4 regions of the Hoeflea sp. CAU 1731 genome follow, and region 1 is predicted to be linked to each of the others. Evidence: predicted binding sites of a transcription regulator. Region 1 holds the regulator's gene; each other region holds the start of a gene.
The links. The regulator HrcA, encoded in region 1, represses chaperone genes, less so after heat shock. The targets are predictions, from matches to a motif close to GTTAGCACTCNCNNNNNGNGAGTGCTAAC.

Region 2: the regulator HrcA is predicted to act here: its motif matches at 1,540-1,568, upstream of AAFN47_RS27595 (co-chaperone GroES).
Region 3: the regulator HrcA is predicted to act here: its motif matches at 3,950-3,978, upstream of groES (co-chaperone GroES).
Region 4: the regulator HrcA is predicted to act here: its motif matches at 2,457-2,485, upstream of AAFN47_RS09550 (co-chaperone GroES).

What each region holds. Positions count from the first base shown of each region.
Region 1 covers NZ_JBDQQS010000017.1:8,596-14,397, reverse strand. The annotation lists gene AAFN47_RS22350 (VOC family protein) at 1-327, opposite strand, end outside; gene rph (ribonuclease PH) at 337-1,053, opposite strand; gene hrcA (heat-inducible transcriptional repressor HrcA) at 1,250-2,326, shown strand; gene grpE (nucleotide exchange factor GrpE) at 2,467-3,120, shown strand; gene AAFN47_RS22330 (adenosine kinase) at 3,148-4,173, opposite strand; gene AAFN47_RS22325 (sulfate transporter family protein) at 4,368-5,081, shown strand; gene nth (endonuclease III) at 5,082-5,802, opposite strand, start outside.
Region 2 covers NZ_JBDQQS010000035.1:1,488-7,289, forward strand. The annotation lists gene groL (chaperonin GroEL) at 1-1,084, opposite strand, end outside; gene AAFN47_RS27595 (co-chaperone GroES) at 1,138-1,452, opposite strand; partial or broken gene trhA (PAQR family membrane homeostasis protein TrhA) at 1,822-2,328, opposite strand; partial or broken gene AAFN47_RS27605 (ATP-binding protein) at 2,343-2,753, shown strand; gene AAFN47_RS27610 (hypothetical protein) at 3,441-3,686, shown strand; partial or broken gene nhaA (Na+/H+ antiporter NhaA) at 3,947-5,281, shown strand; gene AAFN47_RS27620 (Crp/Fnr family transcriptional regulator) at 5,453-5,802, opposite strand, start outside.
Region 3 covers NZ_JBDQQS010000010.1:60,225-66,026, reverse strand. The annotation lists gene AAFN47_RS16760 (L,D-transpeptidase) at 1-22, shown strand, start outside; gene AAFN47_RS16755 (DoxX family protein) at 103-489, opposite strand; gene AAFN47_RS16750 (glutathione S-transferase N-terminal domain-containing protein) at 683-1,387, shown strand; gene AAFN47_RS16745 (hypothetical protein) at 1,516-1,821, shown strand; gene groL (chaperonin GroEL) at 1,891-3,534, opposite strand; gene groES (co-chaperone GroES) at 3,599-3,895, opposite strand; gene AAFN47_RS16730 (TIGR01459 family HAD-type hydrolase) at 4,254-5,102, shown strand; gene AAFN47_RS16725 (bifunctional riboflavin kinase/FAD synthetase) at 5,105-5,802, shown strand, end outside.
Region 4 covers NZ_JBDQQS010000004.1:318,836-324,637, forward strand. The annotation lists gene AAFN47_RS09540 (substrate-binding domain-containing protein) at 1-193, opposite strand, end outside; gene groL (chaperonin GroEL) at 395-2,020, opposite strand; gene AAFN47_RS09550 (co-chaperone GroES) at 2,032-2,346, opposite strand; gene AAFN47_RS09555 (usg protein) at 2,617-2,889, shown strand; gene AAFN47_RS09560 (3-keto-5-aminohexanoate cleavage protein) at 2,930-3,646, shown strand; gene AAFN47_RS09565 (NAD(P)/FAD-dependent oxidoreductase) at 3,761-4,648, shown strand; gene AAFN47_RS09570 (bacterioferritin) at 4,718-5,203, shown strand; gene AAFN47_RS09575 (hypothetical protein) at 5,299-5,487, shown strand; gene AAFN47_RS09580 (NUDIX hydrolase) at 5,577-5,802, shown strand, end outside.

The DNA.
Region 1 (5,802 bases):
CCAGCGGAAATCCGCCTCGATATAAACTTCGTTGCCTTCCAGCATGTCCTTGATGGCGTCAAGTTCATCGCCCGGCACGCTGAAACAGACGTGCCCCTCGCCATGGGCGCCATGCGGGGGAACCGGCGTCTTGGAGCTGGTCGGAGGTTTTACCGTTTCTTCCGGATTGAAAATCAGGAGCATGCCATGGCCGCAACGGAAGAACACATGGCGATTGCCGACCCGCACTTCCTTTTCAAGGCCGATAATGTTCCCGTAAAATATTTCCGCTGCGTTGAGGTTTCGAACATATAGGACTGTCTCAAGAATGCCGGAGATGGCTGTCATGGCCTGTTGTTATCCGATGGTTTGTTTTTGCAATTCGACAAGATTTGAAATACCGGCTTTGGCGAGATCGAGCATCGCCTGGAATTCGTCCTGGCTGAACGGCGCGCCTTCCGCCGTTCCCTGTATTTCCACGATGCCGCCCGCGCCAGTCATGACGAAATTGGCGTCCGTCTCAGCAGACGAATCTTCGGCATAGTCGAGATCGAGCACCGATTGATTCAGAAAAATGCCGCAGGAAATCGCGGCGACGTGATCCTTTAGAACCTTTTCCGCCTTCACCATCTGGCGCTTTTCCATCCACTTCAGACAGTCGTACAGCGCAATCCAGGCTCCGGTGATTGATGCGGTGCGGGTTCCCCCGTCGGCCTGGATAACGTCACAATCGATGGAAATCTGTCGCTCTCCCAGCGCTTCCAGATCCGTAATGGCGCGAAGCGACCGGCCGATCAGTCGCTGGATTTCCTGCGTGCGACCGCTCTGTTTGCCAGCGCTCGCTTCACGGCGCATGCGTTCGCCTGTCGCCCGCGGCAGCATACCGTATTCCGCCGTAACCCATCCGCGACCTGCGTTGCGCAGCCATGGCGGAACCCGTTCTTCGAGGCTCGCAGTGCACAACACATGCGTATCGCCGAACCTGACCAGGCAAGAGCCTTCAGCGTGTTTGGAATAGCCTCTTTCAAAAGAGACGTCCCGCATCTGGTCGGGCTTCCTGCCTGATGGCCGCATCTTTCAACTCCCTTGGAACGACTTACTGTTTCTGTTGCTATGTAACGCCCCTTGTGTATGCAAGCAAAGAAAAACACCTATATAGTGATATAACAAATGTATATTTTCCGGTCGTCAGCGGCCTGATCGAAAGGGTGGAACGGGCTGTAGCTTGATCGATAGACAGCGTCCGGAAATGGCCGGTCACGGGGTTCGCATGAGTAATATGGCAAATTTCGATCTCTCCAACGCCATGCCGCATGACGAGCGGATGCGTGAAATATTCCGCCGTCTGGTGGAGACGTATCTGGAGTCCGGCGAGCCGGTAGGCTCGAGGAGCCTTTCGCGCATCCTCGTCCATCCATTGTCGCCCGCATCGATCCGTAATGTGATGAGCGATCTCGAGGAGCTTGGACTGATCTATGCGCCGCATGTGAGCGCCGGACGCCTTCCGACCCAGCAGGGTTTGAGATTCTTCGTCGACGCGTTCATGGAGACAGGCGACCTTTCAGCCGAAGAGCGCGACATGATTGAACGCCAGGTGCGCGGCGGCAACCGCGATCACTCGGTGGAAACGCTTCTGACCGAGGCGAGTCAGTTGCTTTCTGGTCTTTCGCGCGGCGCCGGGCTGGTGATCGCCAACAAGAGCGACGCCATCGTGCGTCATATCGAGTTCGTCAGGCTGGACGCTGCGCGCGCCCTTGTCGTCATTGTCGGCGAGGGCGACCAGGTCGAGAACCGGATCATCGAATTGCCTGTCGGCGTCACGGCGTCCCAGCTCGTCGAGGCGGCCAATTTTCTCAACGCACACCTGGCCGGCCATACCCTGCCCGAGTTGCGCGGGAAGTTGCATCGCCTCAAGCAGACGGTCGCCGACGAACTGGATGCGCTGTCCCGCGACCTCGTCGAGAAGGGAGTCGCCGTATGGTCGGGTTCGTCGGAAGGTCAGCCGGCACGTCTGATCGTGCGCGGCCGCGCCAACTTGCTCGACACCATGCGAGACATCGAGGAGATCGACAAGTTGCGCATGCTCTTCGATGATCTGGAGAAAAAGGACGGGTTGATCGAATTGCTCGACCTTGCGGAGGCCGGTTCCGGCGTCCGCATCTTTATCGGTTCGGAGAACAAGCTGTTTTCCCTTTCCGGCTCTTCCCTTGTGGTTGCGCCCTATCGCGACAGTGATGACCGTATCGTCGGCGCGGTCGGCGTCATCGGTCCGACGCGGCTCAACTATTCCCGCATCGTCCCGATGGTTGACTACACCGCGCAGGTTGTGTCGAGAATGATTCGCTAGGCCTCCGCGCAAGACAGAGAGCATGGCCCCCGTCCAGGCTTTCAAGCCGCGATTCGGGTGGTTTCGTCCCTTGATTTTTTGTCGCGAAACCTCGATATGCGTCACGACATCGAAAATAAGAAAGAAGGACAAGTCACGTCATGACCGATGAGACGAATAAACCCGGTATTGACGACGAAGGTAAGACTGTGCCCGAACAGGACGCCGCCAACGACTCTGCGCCGCAGGATGAAGTCGTCGAACAGGACGCCGGCAATGGCGAATCCGCCGATCCGATGGGGCCGCTGGAGATTCTTGCCGCCGAAGCCGACGAATGGAAAGACAAATATTTGCGCATGGCTGCGGAGATGGACAATCTGCGTCGCCGCACGGCTCGAGACGTCAAGGACGCCAAGTCTTATTCCGTATCCGGTTTCGCGCGCGACATGCTCAGTGTGTCTGATAATCTGCGTCGCGCCCTCGACGCCATACCCGCCGAAGCACGAGAGGCTGGCGAGGCTGGCCTGAAGACGCTGATCGAAGGCGTCGAAATGACAGAGCGTTCGATGCTGTCGGCCCTGGAGCGCCACGGCGTTAAGAAGCTTGCGCCGAAGGGCGAGAAATTCGATCCGAATTTTCACCAGGCCATGTTCGAGGTGCCTGATCCGAACGTGCCCAACAACACGGTCGTCGACGTGGTTCAGGACGGCTACGTGATTGGCGAGCGCGTGTTGCGGCCCGCCATGGTAGGCGTCGCCAAAGGCGGCCCCAAACAGACCGAAGCCGCTAGCGCGGAAGCCGGCGATCAGGAATAGTCGGAAAGGCCAAAAAGCCCGGGCCTGTCACGCTTGGTCGCGCGTGTCCGTCGATGCGCCGTCTGCAAGCCCCCGATCGATCGCCGCCTGTCTCAGCGAGAGCATGGGCCGAGGCCCAATCTGCTGGATTACCAGACCGGCGGCGAGACTTCCGAGATGTCCGCAATCTTCCAGCGTCCGACCATTGGTGTAGCCGTAGAGAAAGCCGGCGGCGTAGAGATCTCCAGCGCCTGTCGTGTCGACAAGCTCATTGATCTCGATGGCTGGAATGATGATCCGCTCGTCCTTCCTGGCGACGATGGAGCCATTCTCGCCTCGTGTGACGACGGCGAGGCTGCAATCCTGCGCCAGCAGGTCAATCGCGGTTTCCAGTGAAGCCGTCTGATACAGCGAAATCGCTTCATGCTCGTTGGCGAACACGATGTCGACAGTGCCGCCGCGCATTAGATCCAGGAATTCGTCGCGATAACGATCGACGCAGAATGGATCTGACAGCGTCATCGACATTTCGCGGCCATTTTCGTGCGCGATCTTCGCGCACAACACGATTGCTTCCTTGGCGCGCGGCGGATCCCAAAGGTAACCTTCGAAATAGCTGACCTTTGCGGCCGCGACGATATCCGTCTCCACGTCCTCCGGGCCGAGCTCCACGCAGGCGCCCAGATAGGTGTTCATGGACCGTTCGCCGTCCGGGGTCACGAAAATCATGGAACGGGCCGTTGGCGGATATTCTTCGAGGGCTTTTGTACCGAACACCACGCCTTGCGAGCGGATGTCGTGCCGATAGATGCCGCCAAGGTGATCGTCGGCGACCTTGCCGAAGAACGCGGCCTTGCCGCCGAAGCTCGCGACGCCGGCGGCCGTGTTTCCTGCGCTGCCGCCCGAGGCTTCGATGGCCGGCCCCATGCGGCTGTAGAGCAGTTCAGCCCGTTCGGCGTCGATCAGGTTCATGGCCGCTTTTGTGATCTCGTTTTTGATCAGAAACGAGTCCTCGCATCTTGCGATGATGTCGACGATTGCGTTTCCGATGCAAAGAACATCCAGATCACTCATGCGGTCAGTCCCTCATGTTGTTGGTTCGATTGTGTCGCCCGTTGATGACGAGAGTGATCTAGCCGGGTTTGCCGCCTTTGAAAAGCCGATGACCGGGGTTTTGGGAATTCGCGATCGCGCGACCTGTTTTCTTTGCGCTTGATTTGGTCAGGCGGATCACTATCTGCATCCCATGATCCAGACGAACCCTTCCCATGATTCTTGAAGCCGCGCGGCTTGCTGGCCGCAACATGTTTGCGCCGGAGACGCGGGCCGCCTTCTGGAGAATTCTCGGATTGACCCTGCTGCTGCTCATTGGCGGCTGGGTTTTGATTCGCGAGATATTCGTCGCCTATGTGGCGCCGTGGATCCAGACCTTCCTGCCGACGATGCCGGACTGGGTCGTCTGGCTCGGTTCTCTCGCAGGCATCATCGCCTCGCTGGGACTTGCTGCTGCTTTCGTTCTTCTGATCGCGCCGGTGACAGCGATTATCGCCGGCCTTTTTCTCGACGGCGTCGCTGAAATCATCGAAACGCGCGATTACCCGGCCGATGCGCCGGGACAGGCGCTCCCCATCGGCCGCGCCGCGATTTATACTGTGAAGTTCCTCGGCGTCGTCATCGCCGGCAATCTGCTTGCGCTCTTTCTGCTGCTGGTTCCTGGCATAAACTTCGTCGCCTTTTTCGTCGTCAACGGATATCTGTTCGGCCGCGAGTTCTTCGAATTCGCGGCAATGCGATTCCGCAGCGAAGAAGAAGTTCGTAGGATGCGATCGAAGCACGGCACGACGATTTTCCTCGGCGGTCTTGTCATTGCGGTGGTGCTCGCCATACCGATCGTCAATCTGCTGACGCCGATCTTCGGCGCATCCATGATGGTCCATCTTCACAAGATGATTTCGCGCAAAGACCCCGAATTCGCGGCGTGATCAGGAAATCTGCATAAGCGCCGCCGGAATATCCGTCGTCTTGGCCTTGTATTTGCAAAGGTCGGCGATCACGCAGGCGGCGCAGTCCGGTTTTCTGGCCTTGCATACATAGCGGCCATGCAGAATGAGCCAGTGATGGGCGTGCAGCAGATAGCATTCCGGCACGGTGCGCAGCAGATTTTGCTCGACCTCGTCGACATCCTTCCCTGGCGCAAGGCCGATGCGGTTGGCGATGCGAAAAATATGGGTGTCGACAGCCATGGTCGGCTGGCCGAACGCCATGTTAAGCACCACATTGGCGGTTTTTCGTCCGACGCCTGGCAGTGCCGTCAGGGCGTCGCGGTCGGCCGGCACCTCTCCGAGATGGTCATGGATGAGCGCGCGCGACAACAGGATGACGTTCTTCGCTTTGTTGCGGTAAAGGCCGATCATGCGGATGTGCTCCCGCACCCTGTCTTCTCCGAGATCCAGCATCTTCTGGGGCGTGTCGGCAATTTGAAACAAAGCGCGCGTCGCCTTGTTCACGCCGGCGTCGGTCGCCTGCGCCGACAAGACGACTGCGACCAGAAGCGTATAGGCGTTGACATGCTCCAGTTCGCCCTTCGGCTCGGGTCGTTGCACTGAGAAACGTCGAAAGATCTCGTCCAGTTCGCTCATTGAATAGAGGCTTTTTGGAAGCCTTTTTCTTGGCTTGCGCCGCTTCGGACCGCGTGCGCCTGCA
Region 2 (5,802 bases), on a different contig from region 1:
GGTCATAGTCGGAGGTGGTGTCCTCGATCTGGTTCCTGATCTGATGAACCCTCTCTTCGATTTCTTTCTTCTTGCCCGCTCCGTCGACGATCGTGGTGTTTTCCTTGTTTATGGAAACCTTCTTGGCGTTGCCAAGCATGTCGAGCGTGACATTCTCCAGCTTGATGCCGATATCCTCGGAAATCACCTGCCCCCCGGTCAGAATGGCGATATCTTCCAGCATGGCCTTGCGGCGATCGCCGAAGCCCGGAGCCTTGACTGCGGCGATCTTCAGTCCACCGCGCAGCTTATTGACAACCAGCGTCGCCAAGGCTTCGCCTTCGACATCTTCGGCGATGATCAGCAGCGGCCGTGACGCCTGGATGACGGCTTCGATGATCGGCAACATTGCCTGGAGATTGGAGAGCTTCTTCTCGTGGAGCAATATGTAGGGGTCTTCGAGTTCCGCGATCATTTTTTCGACATTGGTCACGAAGTAAGGCGACAGATATCCACGATCGAACTGCATGCCCTCGACAACATCCAGTTCGGTCTCGGCCGTCTTGGCTTCCTCGATCGTGATGACGCCTTCGTTTCCGACCTTCTGCATGGCCTGTGCAATCATTTCTCCGATCGCCGTATCGCCGTTGGCCGAAATCGTACCGACCTGCGAAATTTCAGCCGATGTCTTGATCCTGTTCGCTTTTTTAATCAGACTCGCGATAACTTCCTTGACCGCCAAATCGATGCCTCGCTTGAGATCCATCGGGTTCATGCCGGCGGCCACCGCCTTGGTGCCTTCCTTGACGATCGACTGCGCCAGCACGGTTGCGGTCGTCGTTCCGTCACCGGCAATATCGCTCGTCTTGGAGGCGACTTCTCGCACCATCTGGGCGCCCATATTCTCGAACTTGTCTTCGAGTTCGATCTCCTTGGCGACGGTTACGCCATCCTTGGTGATGCGCGGTGCGCCATACGACTTTTCGAGCACGACGTTGCGGCCTTTCGGACCCAGCGTAACCTTCACCGCATTGGCGAGGATGTCGACACCCCTGAGCATGCGGTCCCGCGCGTCGGTGGAAAATTTTACGTCCTTGGCAGACATGAGCTTTTATCCCTGTAAATTGAAACTGCAAGAGCGCCTGATAATCCTGAGTTTCAGGCTGCTTTCCTTGCTTTGTTGGAGAGTAGAACAACACCCATCACGTCGCTTTCCTTCATGATGAGCAGTTCCTCCCCGTCGATCTTGATTTCAGTGCCTGACCACTTGCCGAAAAGGATGCGGTCGCCTGGCTTTACATCGAGCGGGACCGGATTGCCTTTGTCATCGCGCGCTCCATCGCCGACGGCGACGATTTCGCCCTCCATTGGCTTTTCCCGGGCAGTGTCGGGAATAATGATGCCGCCTGAGGTCTTTTCCTCTTCACTCACGCGTCGAACGAGTAGGCGGTCATGTAGTGGTCTGAATTTCATCTTGGTCTCCTCCAAATAAATAAAGAAAATATCCTGTCTTCGAATTGGGGAGTACGCGACTTGTTTACAATGGCTCTGAACGAATAAACTGGCACTCTCGATACCAGAGTGCCAACAGGTTTCAGGCGACCGTCGGTTAGCTGGCGGTGGATGGAGGCGAGATACCCTGCGGCGAGGGTTTGCTGGAATGCGTCACTTTCATAGCCCCTCGGCGATCGGCGTCTTGACGTCGAAAAGTACGGGATAGATTGACGCATGAATCGGCAGGCTGCACCAGCGGGACCCACCATCCAGAACAATCAAAACTCTGGCTTTTTCAAACGAATAAGTGCAAAGCCGTCATCCGGCATTTCGCTTATGGGCACTGACCTAGCCATTTATTGGCAAGTTGGCGATCAAGACTGCGACGGCAATGAAAAACAGAATACTGCCTACCAACACAAAGACGTGCCAAATCGTGTTTTGGAACGGCAATCGCGCAGACAAATGAAATCCCACACCCGCAGTGTAGACGACGCCTCCGGCAATCATTGGCAACAAAACCGCCCAGGGAAGCTCTGCAAGTATCGGACCACCGGCGAACAAAACAGCCCATCCCATAGTAAGATAAAGCGTCAGCGTGAACCATCGGAAACTCCCGGGCGCGAGCATTTTCAGGATTGAACCAATGTTCGCAGCGCCCCAAACGCTTGCTAGAAGCCCGGTCGCTTGAACCCCTGACAGGAGGACAAAAGGCGTGTAGGTTCCAGCGATTTTCATGTAGATCCCCGAGTGGTCAAGACGGCGTAACAGACCTGTCCACCTTCCGCTGTCGACGATGTTGAAGAGAGCCGAAAACGAGAACATCGCAATAAGCGTCGCTCCGTAGATCGAGACACCTGCAACGTGGCCAGGCTATCGAACATCACCGCAAGCGCGTTCGCTTCTTCTCTACCGTCGAACTCGTCAATGCGTTGGAACAGGAAAAAGCCCAGGGCAAGGCGGGACAGATCGCCAATCGGCTCGTCCATTCCGATCTCGTCATCCTCGACGAACTGGGATACCTGCCGTTCAGTGCATCAGGGGGAGCTCTGCTCTTCCACCTTCTGAGCAAGCTCTACGATCGCACCAGCGTCATCATCACCACGAACCTGAGCTTCAGTGAATGGGCTGCCGTCTTTGGTGATGCCAAGATGACCACCGCGTTGCTCGATCGGCTCACCCACCACTGTCATATCCTTGAAACCGGAAACGAAAGTTTCCGCTTCAAAAACAGCACCGCAAACCAGATCGAAAAAGAAGGGAGAAAAGCAAAATCTTGACCGCGGCATAACCGCCCTTCCATACACAAAAGGCGGGTCAATTCTCGGTGAAAATACCGGGTCAGTTCTCAGTGGAAATCAACATGGTCCCCCTGCTCAGATCTGCATGCGTCTGTTCGGATGTAAACACAATATAGTTCTTGTTCCTACTACCAAAAATTATTGCAGGACACCATATACAAGGCATCAGGTATTTTCCTGATATTCGCCGATTGATTTTGGCGAAAGCCTGAGAGGCATCCTCATGAAAACCCCAATAATTGCTATCAAGGGTTGCGAAATAGTCGCAAGCCCGGCTGAGACTGATCCGTCAGATGCAGAACAGATTGAACGTGCCGAAAATGAAGGTATGACCGTACGCGCCGAAAGTACTCCAATATTGGAACGTATCGCGTATCAGCGCACCAAGTCCAGGACCCTTGAACTACGAGTGCTGGCATACAAGCAAATTCTGCAATCTCTCATTTCTTCACATGCAAGTGTTGTGGATCGGGTCTGGTCAGTTCCGAGAATACGGGAGACCGCTCCCGCTCAGGCGCCACCGTCCGACCCATTCCAGATCAGAAACAGAAATGGGATCTGGGAGGTAACCGAGAATGGTCATTTTTGCGGAGACTATCTACGTGAGGAAGTCGCCGTAAATGCTGTCCAAAGCGCCAGAAAGGTTAAGCGTCTCGGGAGATAGGCTTGCTCGCGAACAATATATCGTACAACAGACAAGGGAGGGTCGCAATTGCCAAGGAATACCCGCAGATGCAGGCGGAGTTTACTGCCGAGGACCAGGTGTACCTGGCGACCGGCGTCGTTCTCGACAGCTATATGTTATATAATCCCGGAACAACAAAACTACATCGGTTAGAGATACTTCTCTACGGCGTCATATTGCTCGCAGTGGTAATATTTGTCGTGGCAATGACGATTGGCGCAATATAAGTCGGTATCGCACCCAGATGCTATCAACGCCATTGAAAACGCCTGGCTAGCGGATTTTGAGATTCCGTCCGTAATCAGCTTTCAGTTACTCAAACTAAGTACCGGAAGTTGGAGGGTCCGCCAGGTCAACAATTAGACATGGGTTCGCGGGAACGGATCGCCTTCCTGCAGTAAATAACCAATCCTATCAAAATATTCAGAAGATTCTGTAGGCACATAGACAACATTTTTAGTCTGGAAGTACGGAGTAAGCGACTGATATGGCGGAGCAAAGTGATAGGGATGATCTCCCGCAGGAGTTGGCAGATCGGATCACCAAACCGCTTTTAAGGTTTCTCAAGATTGAAGCTGCCGCTGGGGGATTGTTGCTGCTTGCGTTGCTTCTGGCACTGGTCCTAGCAAACTCGGCCTGATCAACCCAATTCCTTGCGTTCTGGGAGACGCCGATCGGCCTCCATTTCGGTGCGGTGGATTTCAGCCGCACGCTACGGCACTGGATCAACGATGGGTTGATGACGATCTTCTTCTTCGTCATTTCCTTGGAGCTTAAAAGGGAGCTTGTTCTCGGAGAACTGCGTCATGCAAGAAGGGCGGCATTGCCTTTCGCTGGGGCTTTGGGTGGGATGTTTGTTCCCGTGGCTATTTATCTTGCGTTCACGGTGGGTCAACCCGAAATGAACGGATGGGGGACCGTGATGGCCACCGATACCGCCTTCGTGATTGGTTGCCTTGTACTTTTCGGATCCCGAATACCACCTGCACTACGTCTGTTTCTGCTGTCATTAGCGATCTTCGACGATGTGGGAGCGATCCTTGCGGTGGCAGTTGGCTACGGCGAACCGTTGAATTGGTCTGCATTAGGACTTAGTATTCTGGGGCTCGGTATTGTAGTAATTTCAGCACGCATCGGTATCCGAAGCATACCGATGTATTTCATACTCGGTTTCATAATTTGGTTATGCTTCGATGCTTCAGGCGTACACGCGACAATTTCGGGCGTTGTTTTGGGATTGATGGCGCCGACGCGCGTATGGGTTACCGACGTACGCCTTCGTGGCATCCTTGGCCGTGTTCTTGCATACCCCGGAGGTGAGCACTGGAGCGGAGACACAGCTGACCGGCACGATCTCAGGCAAGCCGGGCGAGCTCTCGAGGAATCGCTCTCTCCAGTCGAACGACTGGAGTTGATGTTGCATCCTTGGGTGGCGTTTGCAGTGATGCCGATTTTTGCGCTCGCGAATGCCGGAGTGGCGATCAAGGCAGCAGAATTCGGACAGCCCGTGTCCCACGCTATTTTTGCCGGTTTGGTTCTGGGAAAACCTGTTGGCGTTTTTATCTTCAGCTGGCTTGCTGTGCGGTCAGGTTTGGCTGTTCTGGGGACCGGATTGAATTGGCCTTTCGTGGCGGCTGGTGCGTTCTTGACGGGAATTGGCTTCACCATGTCGTTGTTTATCGCCGGCCTTGCCTTCCCACCGGAAATATTGAACGGTGCCAAGATAGGAATTCTTGCAGGGTCCGCTGTCGCGGCTTTGACAGGCCTAGCGATGCTGACTTGGCTCACCTCACGGAAATATAGCTCTAAGATAGTTGAATAGCTCAACTTGCGGCCAGCCACCGACATCGAGAAGGCTTCACCGGGACCGTGCTATAGAGTTCCTCGGCGAGCGGCCTGCCTGCACTGTTGCGATGGAGGTGTGTCAGATGGGCGTGTGCCTTTGCTGCCCTACGGGACTGCGCAACCGATCTTTGAGAATCCATAAGGTGGCTCAGTGCTCGACGTTAGGTTCATCATGCAGGATAACATTCAAAAGCGAGCTGTGCACTTCGATCTTGCCATTGTAGGAGATGAAGCCCAGTTTTCGAAACTTGTTCATGAAAAAACTCACCCGTGCCCGGGTCGTTCCAACCATCTGGGCAAGGGCATCCTGACTGATTGTCGCGAGTATAGGCTGCGGTTTGCCCTCCTGACCGAAATTCGCCAGCAGCAGCAGTGTTCGAGCAAGTCGCTTCTCGCTTGAATTAAATAGCTGATCGACAAGATCCGCCTCCACGCGAACGGCCCGACTAAGCAAATGGACAATGAACAGCTCGGAGAACTCAGGATCCTCGTGGATCA
Region 3 (5,802 bases), on a different contig from region 1:
CATCTTCAGCTTCGGCGGCTGACGTCGCACATATCTGCATCAAATGAAAAACCGCAGGGACATGCGCAATGTCCCTGCGGTTTTTCGTTGTTATCCGGGTTGTCAGCCCGCGCGGCGGGCGTCAACGGAAATGCTGCCGGGGCCATGGGCCGCGAGCGCCATGAAGCCGCCTGCGATGGCGAGGTTCTTGAAGAAGGCGATGAACTGGGCCTGATCACCGATGTTCGAATGCGCAAGCAGAGCGGAGGCGATGCAGAACAGCGCCAGGGCCCATGCGGCCGGCTTGGTCATGAAGCCGACAAGAACCGCGATCCCGCCGAGGACCTCGACCAGAATGACGATCCAGACGCCGATGCTGGCAAGCGGAAGCCCCAGGCTGGTCATGTATCCGGCAGTGCCAGCGGGGTCGCCGAGCTTGCTGAGTCCGGACAGGATAAAGATTGCTGACAGGAGAATGCGTCCTATCAATAAGGTTGCGGCGTTTGACATTGATCCCTCCAAAGTGTGTCGATGGCCGCATTATAGAAATTCAATCATGTCGGGACAGACGGGAAATATTCTACAGATTGTTCACTAAACAGAGCCAATTATCGAAGATTGTTTTCTTGATGGTGGACGGCGTCGAACGATATTGAAGGCAATCGCCTTCCTCAATCAGAATTACCGAAGACAGGATCCATAAATGACTGCTTTGAACGACTTCCCAATCACGAAGCTCTTTCCACCATCAAAGCCTGACGCCATCCAGCTTTACTCCTTCGCCACCCCGAACGGGATCAAGGTGTCGGCGGCGCTTGAGGAAACGGGACTGCCCTACGAGGCGCATTTGATCAATATCCTCAAGGACGACCAGAAGACGCCGGAATTCCTGGCCCTCAATCCGAATGGCAAGATCCCGGCGATGATAGATCCGGCGGGGCCGGGCGGCGACGCGATCGGGCTGTTCGAATCAGGCGCCATACTCGTCTATCTGGCCGAAAAATCCGGAAAGCTCATGCCCGCCGATCCGCAAGGCCGCTACGAATGTCTGCAATGGGTGTTCTTCCAGATGGCTGGCGTTGGACCGATGTTCGGTCAGTACGGACACTTTTTCAAATTCATGGCCGGCAAGCTGAAGGACGATTATCCCACGGAACGCTACGGCAAGGAATCGCGCCGTCTTCTGGAGGTTCTGGAAGGGCGGCTCGAAGGCCGCGAATGGCTTGTCGGAGACGACTATTCGATCGCCGACATCGCCTCTTTCCCCTGGGTCAGGACGCTGGGCGGTTTCTACGAAGCCGGCGAGGCGCTCAAGCTCGACGAACTCGTCAATGTCGGCGCCTGGCTCGATCGCTGTCTTGCGCGGCCGGCCAGCGAAAAGGCCCTGAATATTCCGCCGCGTTCATGAGGCGCTAGGCATGAAAATCCTCCTGTCCGCGCGATTGCGCGGGCGGGAGTTGTGACGCCCTTTCGCAAGAGCGGCGAAAGTGTCACTATGGTCGGGACGCAGACGAAGCTCAATCCAAGGAGATCCCGATGAGAATCCTGCGCCTGCTGATAATCGCGCCGCTCATATTCACAATGGGATTCTGGGCCAGCGTCATGCCGGTTGGCGTCAAGCGCTGGGGAACGGACGCCCGCATCACCTGCACGCAGTCGTCCTGGGGTCGCACGGAGCAGGCATGCCGCTACGAGGTGATCAAGATCTGCGGACCGGATGTGAGGATACTCGACATCACGACAACCCACCGGCCGCCGAAATGGGACGAGTGGTACTACGCCACGAACCAGCGCATATACACCTGGACCTACGAACTGAAGAACTGTCCGCGCAACTGGTGATGTAAAACCTAAAAAAGAAAAGGCGGCCCGAAAGCCGCCTTTCCGATAGTCTGTGCGAAGAGCGCTGGCTTAGAAGCCCATGCCGCCCATGCCGCCCATGTCGCCGCCGGGCATTGCCGGAGCCGCCGATTCCTTCTTCGGAATCTCAGCGACCATGGCTTCGGTGGTGACGAGGAGACCGGCGACCGATGCTGCATCCTGCAGAGCGGTGCGAACGACCTTGACCGGATCGACGATGCCCATCTGGATCATGTCGCCATACTCGCCCGTCTGGGCGTTGTAGCCGAAATTGTCGTCGTTCTTTTCCAGGATCTTGCCTGCAACAACCGATGCTTCGTCACCTGCATTGGCGACGATCTGACGGGCCGGTGTCTGCAGGGCGCGGCGTACGATATTGATGCCGGCGTCCTGATCGTCGTTTGCGCCCTTGGTCTTGAGGTTCGCGGAAGCGCGAAGGAGCGCAACGCCGCCACCCGGCACGATGCCTTCCTGAACGGCCGCGCGGGTTGCGTTCAGTGCGTCGTCGACGCGGTCCTTCTTTTCCTTTACTTCGATTTCGGTTGCGCCGCCAACGCGGATCACAGCAACGCCGCCGGCGAGCTTCGCTAGACGTTCCTGCAGCTTTTCGCGATCGTAGTCAGAAGTGGTTTCTTCGATCTGCGCCTTGATCTGGGCGACACGGCCTTCGATTTCGGCCTTCTTGCCTGCGCCGTCGACGATCGTCGTGTTTTCCTTGGTGATCGAGATGCGCTTGGCAGTGCCGAGCATGTCGAGCGTGACGTTTTCGAGCTTGATGCCGACATCTTCGGAGATGACCTGACCGCCGGTCAGGATAGCGATGTCTTCAAGCATGGCCTTGCGGCGGTCGCCGAAGCCCGGAGCCTTGACAGCAGCGATCTTGAGGCCGCCGCGCAGCTTGTTGACGACGAGGGTGGCGAGGGCTTCACCTTCGACATCTTCAGCAATGATAAGGAGCGGCTTTGAGGACTGGACGACCGATTCGAGGATCGGAAGCATGGCCTGCAGGTTCGAGAGCTTCTTTTCGTGAAGCAGGATGTAGCAGTCTTCCAGCTCGGCGACCATCTTTTCGGCATTGGTGACGAAATAGGGAGAAAGGTAGCCGCGGTCGAACTGCATGCCTTCGACGACTTCAAGTTCGGTTTCGGCGGTCTTGGCTTCCTCGACAGTGATGACGCCTTCATTGCCGACCTTCTGCATAGCGGCTGCAATGTCATCGCCAATCTGCTTTTCGCCATTGGCCGAGATCGTGCCGACCTGTGCGACTTCTTCCGACGTGTTGATTGGCTTTGCCCTTCTGAGAAGGTCTGCAACGACGTCGGTGACTGCGAGGTCGATACCGCGCTTCAGGTCCATCGGGTTCATGCCGGCGGCGACGGCCTTTGCGCCTTCGCGGACAATCGCCTGGGCCAGTACGGTCGCCGTGGTGGTTCCGTCACCGGCTTCGTCATTGGTCTTGGAGGCGACTTCGCGCACCATCTGTGCGCCCATGTTTTCGAACTTGTCTTCCAGTTCGATTTCCTTGGCGACGGTCACGCCGTCCTTGGTGATCCGCGGAGCGCCGAACGACTTGTCGATGACCACGTTGCGGCCTTTCGGGCCGAGCGTCACCTTCACAGCGTCTGCGAGAATGTCGACGCCACGCAGCATCTTCTCGCGTGCGTCGCGGCTGAATTTGACTTCTTTAGCTGACATGTTTCCTCATTTCCGGGCCTCGTGGCCCTCGTTCAGAAGTGGATTTGTTGACTTGTGTGCGGGGTTAGCCGACTACGCCCATGATGTCGCTTTCCTTCATGATCAGAAGGTCTTCGCCATTGAGCTTGATTTCGGTGCCCGACCATTTGCCGAACAGGATGCGGTCGCCGACCTTGACGTCCATCTGGATGATGGCGCCAGCGTCGTCGCGCGCGCCGGAGCCGACTGCGACGATTTCGCCTTCGGACGGCTTTTCTTTGGCTGTGTCGGGAATAATGATGCCGCCAGCAGTCTTTTCTTCAGACTCTACGCGACGCACGACCACACGGTCATGCAGTGGACGGAAATTGACGTCTGTCATCGTCTTTGCCCTCAATAGGTTACAGATGCGGACTTGGGTGTCCGGCTCTTTAAAATTAGCACTCACCGGAAGCGAGTGCTAATTTGCAGGGGACATAAGATCGATATCGCCGGGTGTCAAGGATTTTGGCGCCGCTTTTTCAGATCGCGGTTGCGAGTCTTTGTACCGGCGTCGCCTGGGCCGCCGGATAGCGCGGTGCTCCGGTCGGGGTCAACAGCAAATCCCCGATCGCGGTTAATTAATTTGTCGGCGGGGACTTGTATTCTCGCCGCTGCTGGTCAATGTCTGCCTTGCCCGCGCCGTGCGCAAGGTCGAGGCGCGAAAAAGAGTTCCGGACGTCCTGAAGGCAATAGTATTCATGGTGGCAAAAATCGATCGCCTGGCTGACATCAAAGGCCAATATGATGTGGTTTTGTGCGACGTCTGGGGAGTCCTGCACAATGGCGTCGAGGCGTTCCAGCCCGCCGCCGAGGCGCTTCGCAACTTCCGGATCGAGGGCGGATCCGTCATCCTCATTACGAATTCGCCGCGGCTCAGCGCGGATGTCAGCCTGCAGATCGCCGGGCTCGGCGTTGGCGCGGACAGCTACGATGCAATCGTCACGTCGGGCGACGTGACGCGGGCGCTGATCGAGGACGGTCCGAAGAACATTCATTTCGTCGGCGCTGACTGGAACCAGAGCCTGCTCGACGGTCTTGATGTCTCCTGCGTCGAGATTGAAGAGGCGGACGCCGTCGTCTGCGCAGGCTTGCGGGACGATGAGAACGAACGGGCGGAAGATTACCTCCCGATGCTCGAACAGGCTAAAGCCAGGGATCTGCCGTTCGTGTGCGCCAACCCGGATATTGTGGTCGAGCGCGGTCACAAGCTGGTGCCCTGCGCCGGAGCGATCGCGGCGCTCTATGAGAAAATGGGCGGCGCCACGAGAATTTCCGGAAAGCCGCACAGGCCGATTTACGAGGCGGCGCTGGAAACGGCGACAACCGTCAAGGGTGTTGTCGATCCCAGGCGCGTGGTCGCCATTGGCGACGGCATGCCGACTGATATCAAGGGGGCGCATGATTACGGGCTCGACGTCATATACATTGCGCTTGGAATACACGCGGCGATCTACTCCCGGACAGGCGTGATTGACGAAACCGCGCTCGATACGTTTCTCGCCGAACATCGCATGACGCCGGTGGGCTGGATGCCGCGCTTGAGGTAAGCATGACAGCGTTCGTTCGAACCCAATCGACGACCGACCTGCCGCCTTCCCTGAAAGGCGGCGTCGTCGCCATAGGAAATTTCGACGGACTCCATCGCGGCCACCAGGCGGTTCTCGGGGAAACGCTCGAGATCGCGTCCAGAAAAAATGCGCCGGCTATCGTTCTGACCTTCGAACCGCATCCAAAAACCGTCTTCAAGCCGGACAATCCGGTCTTCCGGTTGACGCCCGCGCCGCTCAAGGCGCATCTGATAGAAAGGCTGGGTTTCGCCGCCGTCGTCGAGATGCCTTTCGACCGCGCGTTCGCCGCCCTGGAAGCCGCCGATTTCATCAAGGACATCCTGGTGGGCGGTTTCAGCCTCACCCATGCGGTCACCGGCTTCAATTTTCACTTCGGCAAGGCGCGGGCGGGAACGCCGGACTATTTGCGCGAAGCGGGGAAGCGTTTCGGCTTTGGCGTCACAGAGGTGGAATCGTTCAGGGACGAGAACGGCGAAGTCGTCTCCTCAAGCCGGATCCGCCAGCTTCTCTCCGAAGGCCGGGTCGCCGAGGCGTCGGGACTTCTCGGCTACCACTACACGGTGGAAGAGGAAATCGTGGACGGTAGGAAACTTGGCCGGACGCTCGGATTTCCGACGGCCAACATGCGCATGCCGGATCACGCGATGCTGAAGCCGGGCGTCTATGCGGTTCGGTTCCG
Region 4 (5,802 bases), on a different contig from region 1:
CCGCCCAGTCCTTGAATACCTGAAGGCCGACGCCTCCGGGCCATGAGGTCTGGATCTTCCAGGTCGTGCCGTTGGCTTGCGCTGAAGCCACATGTGGCGCGGCGAGCGCGCCGGCCACGGTTGCGCCGCCCGCAAGGGCGCCTGTTTTCAGAAACGAACGCCGCGACAGGTCGCTTGTTGATTGCAGTTTCATGATTTTCCTCCCGTTGTTGCGGAGACGTCGAGGTCTCCGAACACGGGAAGTATAACTGGAATGTGAAAACACACAACATGACTGAACTGCAATCTCATTAAATGGGATTTTCAGTCGGGTTTTGCGGAATTCCGGGTATGAAAAGGGCGCCGGGATATTGTCCCGGCGCCTGATGTTTTCCGCAGTCTCGCGCAGGCTGCGTCAGTAATCCATGCCGCCGCCGGGCATTGCCGGGGCTGCGTTCTTCTTTGGCAGTTCGGCGACCATCGCCTCGGTCGTCACGAGAAGACCGGCCACGGACGCCGCATCTTCGAGAGCGGTGCGGACCACCTTCGCCGGGTCGATAATGCCGGCCTTGACCATGTCGGTGAACTGACCGGTCTTGGCGTCCCATCCTTCATTGTAGCCGTCGCGCTCCAGCACCTTGCCGACGATGACCGAGCCGTCGGAACCGGCGTTGATTGCGATCTGGCGGGCCGGCCACTGGATCGCGCGACGCACGATGTTGATGCCGACCTTCTGGTCGTCATTGTCGCCTTCGAGAGCCTCGAGCTTTGCGGCCGCGCGCAGCAGCGCGATACCGCCGCCCGGCAGGACGCCTTCCTCGACGGCCGCGCGGGTCGCATGCATGGCGTCGTCGACCCGGTCCTTCTTTTCCTTGACTTCGATCTCGGTGGCCCCGCCGACGCGGATCACGGCGACGCCGCCTGCGAGTTTCGCCAGGCGTTCCTGCAGTTTTTCGCGGTCGTAGTCGGAGGTGGTTTCCTCGATCTGGGCCTTGATCTGGTTGACCCGGCCTTCGATGTCGGCCTTTGCGCCGGCGCCGTCGACGATTGTGGTGTTTTCCTTCTCGATCGAGATCTTGCGGGCAGTCCCCAGCATATCGAGCGTGACGTTTTCAAGCTTGACGCCGAGGTCTTCGGACACGACCTGTCCGCCGGTCAGGATGGCGATATCCTGCAGCATGGCCTTGCGACGGTCGCCGAAGCCTGGCGCCTTGACAGCGGCGATCTTCAGTCCACCGCGCAGCTTGTTGACGACGAGAGTGGCGAGCGCTTCGCCTTCGACGTCTTCGGCGACGATGAGCAGAGGTTTGCCGGACTGGGCGACGGCTTCGAGGACCGGCAGCAGGGACTGCAGGTTCGACAGCTTCTTCTCGTGGATCAGGATATAGGGGTCTTCAAGTTCAGCCCGCATCTTCTCGGCGTTCGTGACGAAATAGGGCGAGAGATAGCCGCGGTCGAACTGCATGCCTTCGACGACGTCGAGTTCGGTTTCAGCGGTCTTTGCCTCCTCGACGGTGATAACGCCTTCATGACCGACCTTCTCCATGGCGGAGGCGATCATCTTGCCGATCTGGCTGTCGCCATTGGCGGAAATCGTGCCGACCTGCTCGATTTCGCTGTTGGAGGTGACCTTTCGGGCGTTGCCTTTCAGATCTGCGACGACGGTCTGAACGGCGAGGTCGATGCCGCGCTTCAGATCCATGGGGTTCATGCCTGCGGCGACCGCCTTGGCGCCTTCCTTCAGGATTGCCTGGGCGAGCAGGGTGGCGGTGGTGGTTCCGTCGCCCGCCTGGTCGTTCTGCCTGGATGCGACTTCGCGCACCATGCGCGCGCCCATGTTCTCGAACTTGTCTTCGAGCTCGATTTCCTTTGCAACGGTCACGCCGTCCTTGGTGATGCGCGGCGCGCCGAACGATTTTTCGATGACGACGTTTCGGCCTTTCGGGCCCAGCGTCACCTTTACGGCGTTGGCCAGCGTGTCGACGCCGCGAAGCATCTTTTCGCGTGCTTCCTGCGAGAATTTGACGTCTTTAGCACTCATTGTTCTGTTCCTCAGGCTGCTTTTTGCCGGGTTGCAGTTTCGAGAACGACGCCCATGATGTCGCTCTCCTTCATGATGAGAAGGTCTTCGCCATCAATGCGAATTTCCGTGCCGGACCATTTGCCAAACAGCACGATATCGCCGGGCTTTACGTCGAGGGCGACGACGTCGCCCTTTTCATTGCGGGCGCCGGGGCCTGTAGCCAGGATTTCGCCCTGGTGCGGTTTTTCCTTTGCGGTGTCGGGAATGATGATGCCGCCTGCGGTTTTCGCGTCCGCTTCGATACGCCGGACGACGACTCGGTCATGTAAGGGTCGGAACTTCATGAAGCTTCCTCCAAATGTCTGAAAATGTGCAAGAAACGCAGCCGTTGCGCGGCCTGCGTTCGCGTGATTTGGTGGATTTTTGAGACAAGTTCAAGAGGGCGCTAACTTTTTTTGGCACTCTTTGTGAAAGAGTGCCAGCGCGCATGGCAGCACTCCTGTGGCGAGGCTGCTATGATATTGAATTTGTTGAGGGAAAGCGGAGTCCTTCTTGACACATGAATGTTTGCTGTGGCGCAATGCGCTTATCGCCAACTCTTACGGAGATGATTCATGCAGGTCAGTGACGGATTCCAGAAGCAGATCGAGGGCTATGGTCTGACAACGGCGCAGATTTATTACCGCTTGCCCGATCACCTTTCGGTGGTCCAGGAGTTCATCTGGCAGGAGTACGATGTCTTCCCGAAGTTTCCGATTCTCAAGAAATTTCTGGCCTTCTGGGAAGAGGAGATCGAAGGGCCGCTTCATTCGGTCACCGTCGCACATCAGCGATTGATCAAACCATCGGAAATGCGCAATGTCGACGGGGAATACCTGATACACTGATTGGCTTGAAGAATGCAGGCCAGATCGAAAGGGCGCGTCGATGCTGCAGGCCTGTCTCAATGGCGGCTGGAAGAAAGACCACCATATCGCGGTTCCGCTGACGATTACCGAACTCGTTCGCGACGCGTCCAGCGTTCGCGCGGCGGGCGCGGACGAGCTTCATATTCACGTCCGCGCGTCCGACGGGGCGGAGACGCTTGAGCCCGACGCCGTCAGGCAGACGCTTGAAGCGGTCCGCGCCATTGTTCCGGACATGCCGATCGGCGTCGGCACGGGCGCTTGGATTGCGCCCGGAGGACGGGCTCGCCATGACGACATGCAAAACTGGACGGTGAAACCGAACTACGCCTCAGTTAATCTCAACGAAGAAGACGCGCCCGATGTGATTGCGTTGCTGACAGGCATGGGCGTGGGTATCGAAGCCGGCCTGTGGAGCACACAAGACGCCCGACGGTTTGTCGACGAGATCGATTTCGACACATGTCTGCGCGTGCTGGTCGAGATGCCGGATGTCGAAGGGGTCGAGGCAAAGACCGAGGCGGCCGCCGTCATCTCGATGTTGGAAAAGGCCGGCTGCAATCTTCCGGTTTTGCTTCCTGGCCAGGGACAGAGTGTCTGGCCATGTGTCGACATGGCATGGGAGAGGGGGCTGTCGACGCGGATCGGTTTCGAGGACACCTTTCTGTTGTCCGACGGATCGCTTGCTCCCGACAATGCTGCGCTTGTCGAAGCCGCAAAAGCGCTCAACTTCGTCTGAATACGGATTATCGTTGTGACCGCGGTTGAAATGATTGCCATCACGTAATAGTTAGAGTTACGTTATAATTTTCATTTTTCACGCGGATGTTTCAGCGAAACAGGGAGTTCACCCATGCTTTATGACGCCATCGTCGTTGGCGGCGGCTTTGCGGGCCAGTCAGCGGCGCTTCAGATCGCGCGGGCGCGCAGGAATGTCCTCGTCATCGATTCAGGGCTGCGCCGAAACCGGTTTGCGTCCCATGCCCACGGGTTCCTGAGCCGCGACGGGACGCCTCCGGGCGAGATCGCGGAAGTGGCGAAAACGCAGTTGCTCGCCTATCCGTATGTCGTGTGGGTTGAAGGGAACGCGGTTTCGGCGGGTGGCAAGCAAGACGGGTTTGAAATCCGTATGGAGGATGGTGAAAGGCATGTCGGTCGCCGCGTTGTGCTGGCGACCGGCGTAAGCGACGCATTGCCCGACGTGCCGGGGCTTGCCGAGCGCTGGGGCAGGGCGGTGTTCCACTGTCCCTATTGTCATGGTTACGAGCTCGAAAGTGGAACAATTGGAGTTCTTGCAAGCCATCCGATGTCGGTTCACCAGGCCGAGGTCGTCTCCGACTGGGGCAGCACGATCCTGTTTACGAACGGCGTCATCGATCCCGACGAGGACCAGATCGCGAGCCTTAAACGGCGCAACGTCGTGATCGAAACGACAGGGGTTTCTGAGATCGTCGGCGATGACGCCGATATCCGGCTTGAAGACGGCCGGGTGATCGAGCTCGCCGGTCTGTTCACCGTGCCGAAGACGCAGATGACGAGCACTGTCGCCGAAGAGCTCGGCTGCGCGATCGGGAAGGGCATGACCGGCCCGGTCATCACCGTCGACGAGATGAAGAAGACATCCGTCGACGGCGTCTTCGCCTGTGGCGACGCAGCCCGCATGGCGGGCTCGGTGGCGCTCGCCGTGGGCGACGGAGCGATGGCGGGCGCCGCCGCGCACCAGTCGCTGATCTTCGGTTGACCGGGATCAATGTCACTTCCGGATTGAAAGCGATACAAAGGTTCATGATCCAGACCAAGGGAGCAGACAATGGCAAAATCGAAAGAGACGATCGCAAATCTTCAAAAAGCGCTGGCGATGGAACTCACCGCAGCGCATCAGTATCAGCTGCATTCGCATGTTCTGGACGACTGGGGTCTTGACCTGCTTGCCGAGAAAATGCGCGGCGAGATGACCGAGGAACTCGGCCACTCAAACGACTATATGGAGCGGCTGTTTTTCCTCAAGGAATCGCCGGAGATGAAGTTCGACAAGACGCCGCAACGGGCCCAGTCGCTGAAAGATATGTTCGAGGCGGATCTTTCGGACGAGAAGGAAGCAATCGAATTCTACACGAAAGCCGCGAAAACCGCCTATGACGCCGGCGATGTGGGTTCGAGAGTGCTGTTCGAGAAGATCGTGCTTGACGAGGAAGGCCACATGGCTTGGCTCGAACTTCAGCTCGATCTTCTGGGGCGGCTTGGCGAAAAGACCTATATCGCGAAACACATGTCGCCTCCGTCAGCGGAAGAATGATCTCGGTTAAGTTCCGCATTTGATGTGCGTCAACGACATTATCGTTCATCATGTCATGCTCCTCTCGTGAGAAATCATGAGAGGAGTTTTTCGTCATGACCAAACGCAACAGGCTGACGCCGTGGTATATCGGACTGGCGGTGATACTCGCGGCGGTGGTTTTCGTGGGCTTCCGGATGTCGTCAAGCGGCTGCGCGCCCGTCGGCATCGAGATCGGCGTTCTGGTGATTGTGCCCGTGGTCTATCTCGTACTCATGTATCTGACGTTGACGAGCCAGGAGTAGGGGCGTCGCAATCCTCTCCGGCACCGGGGTGGGCAAGAACAGCCTGGCATGTCAAGAGTGACGGGGTGTCTGCCCGGCGAGGAAAGCGAATGACGAAGACCCTACTGTCGACACCGAGGTTCAATGTCATTGAAACACCACCGAGATCTGCAGATTATGAACGCGATTTCTTCATCGAGAAGCGGGACGGAGTTTCGATTGCGGTTCGGTTTGGTGAACGCGTGCTGATGCTGGAGATCAATCGGCCCGGACAATCCTCTCCATCGCTTGAGTTTCCAGGCGGCGGCGTTGACGTTGACGACGCGCCTGTTGTCG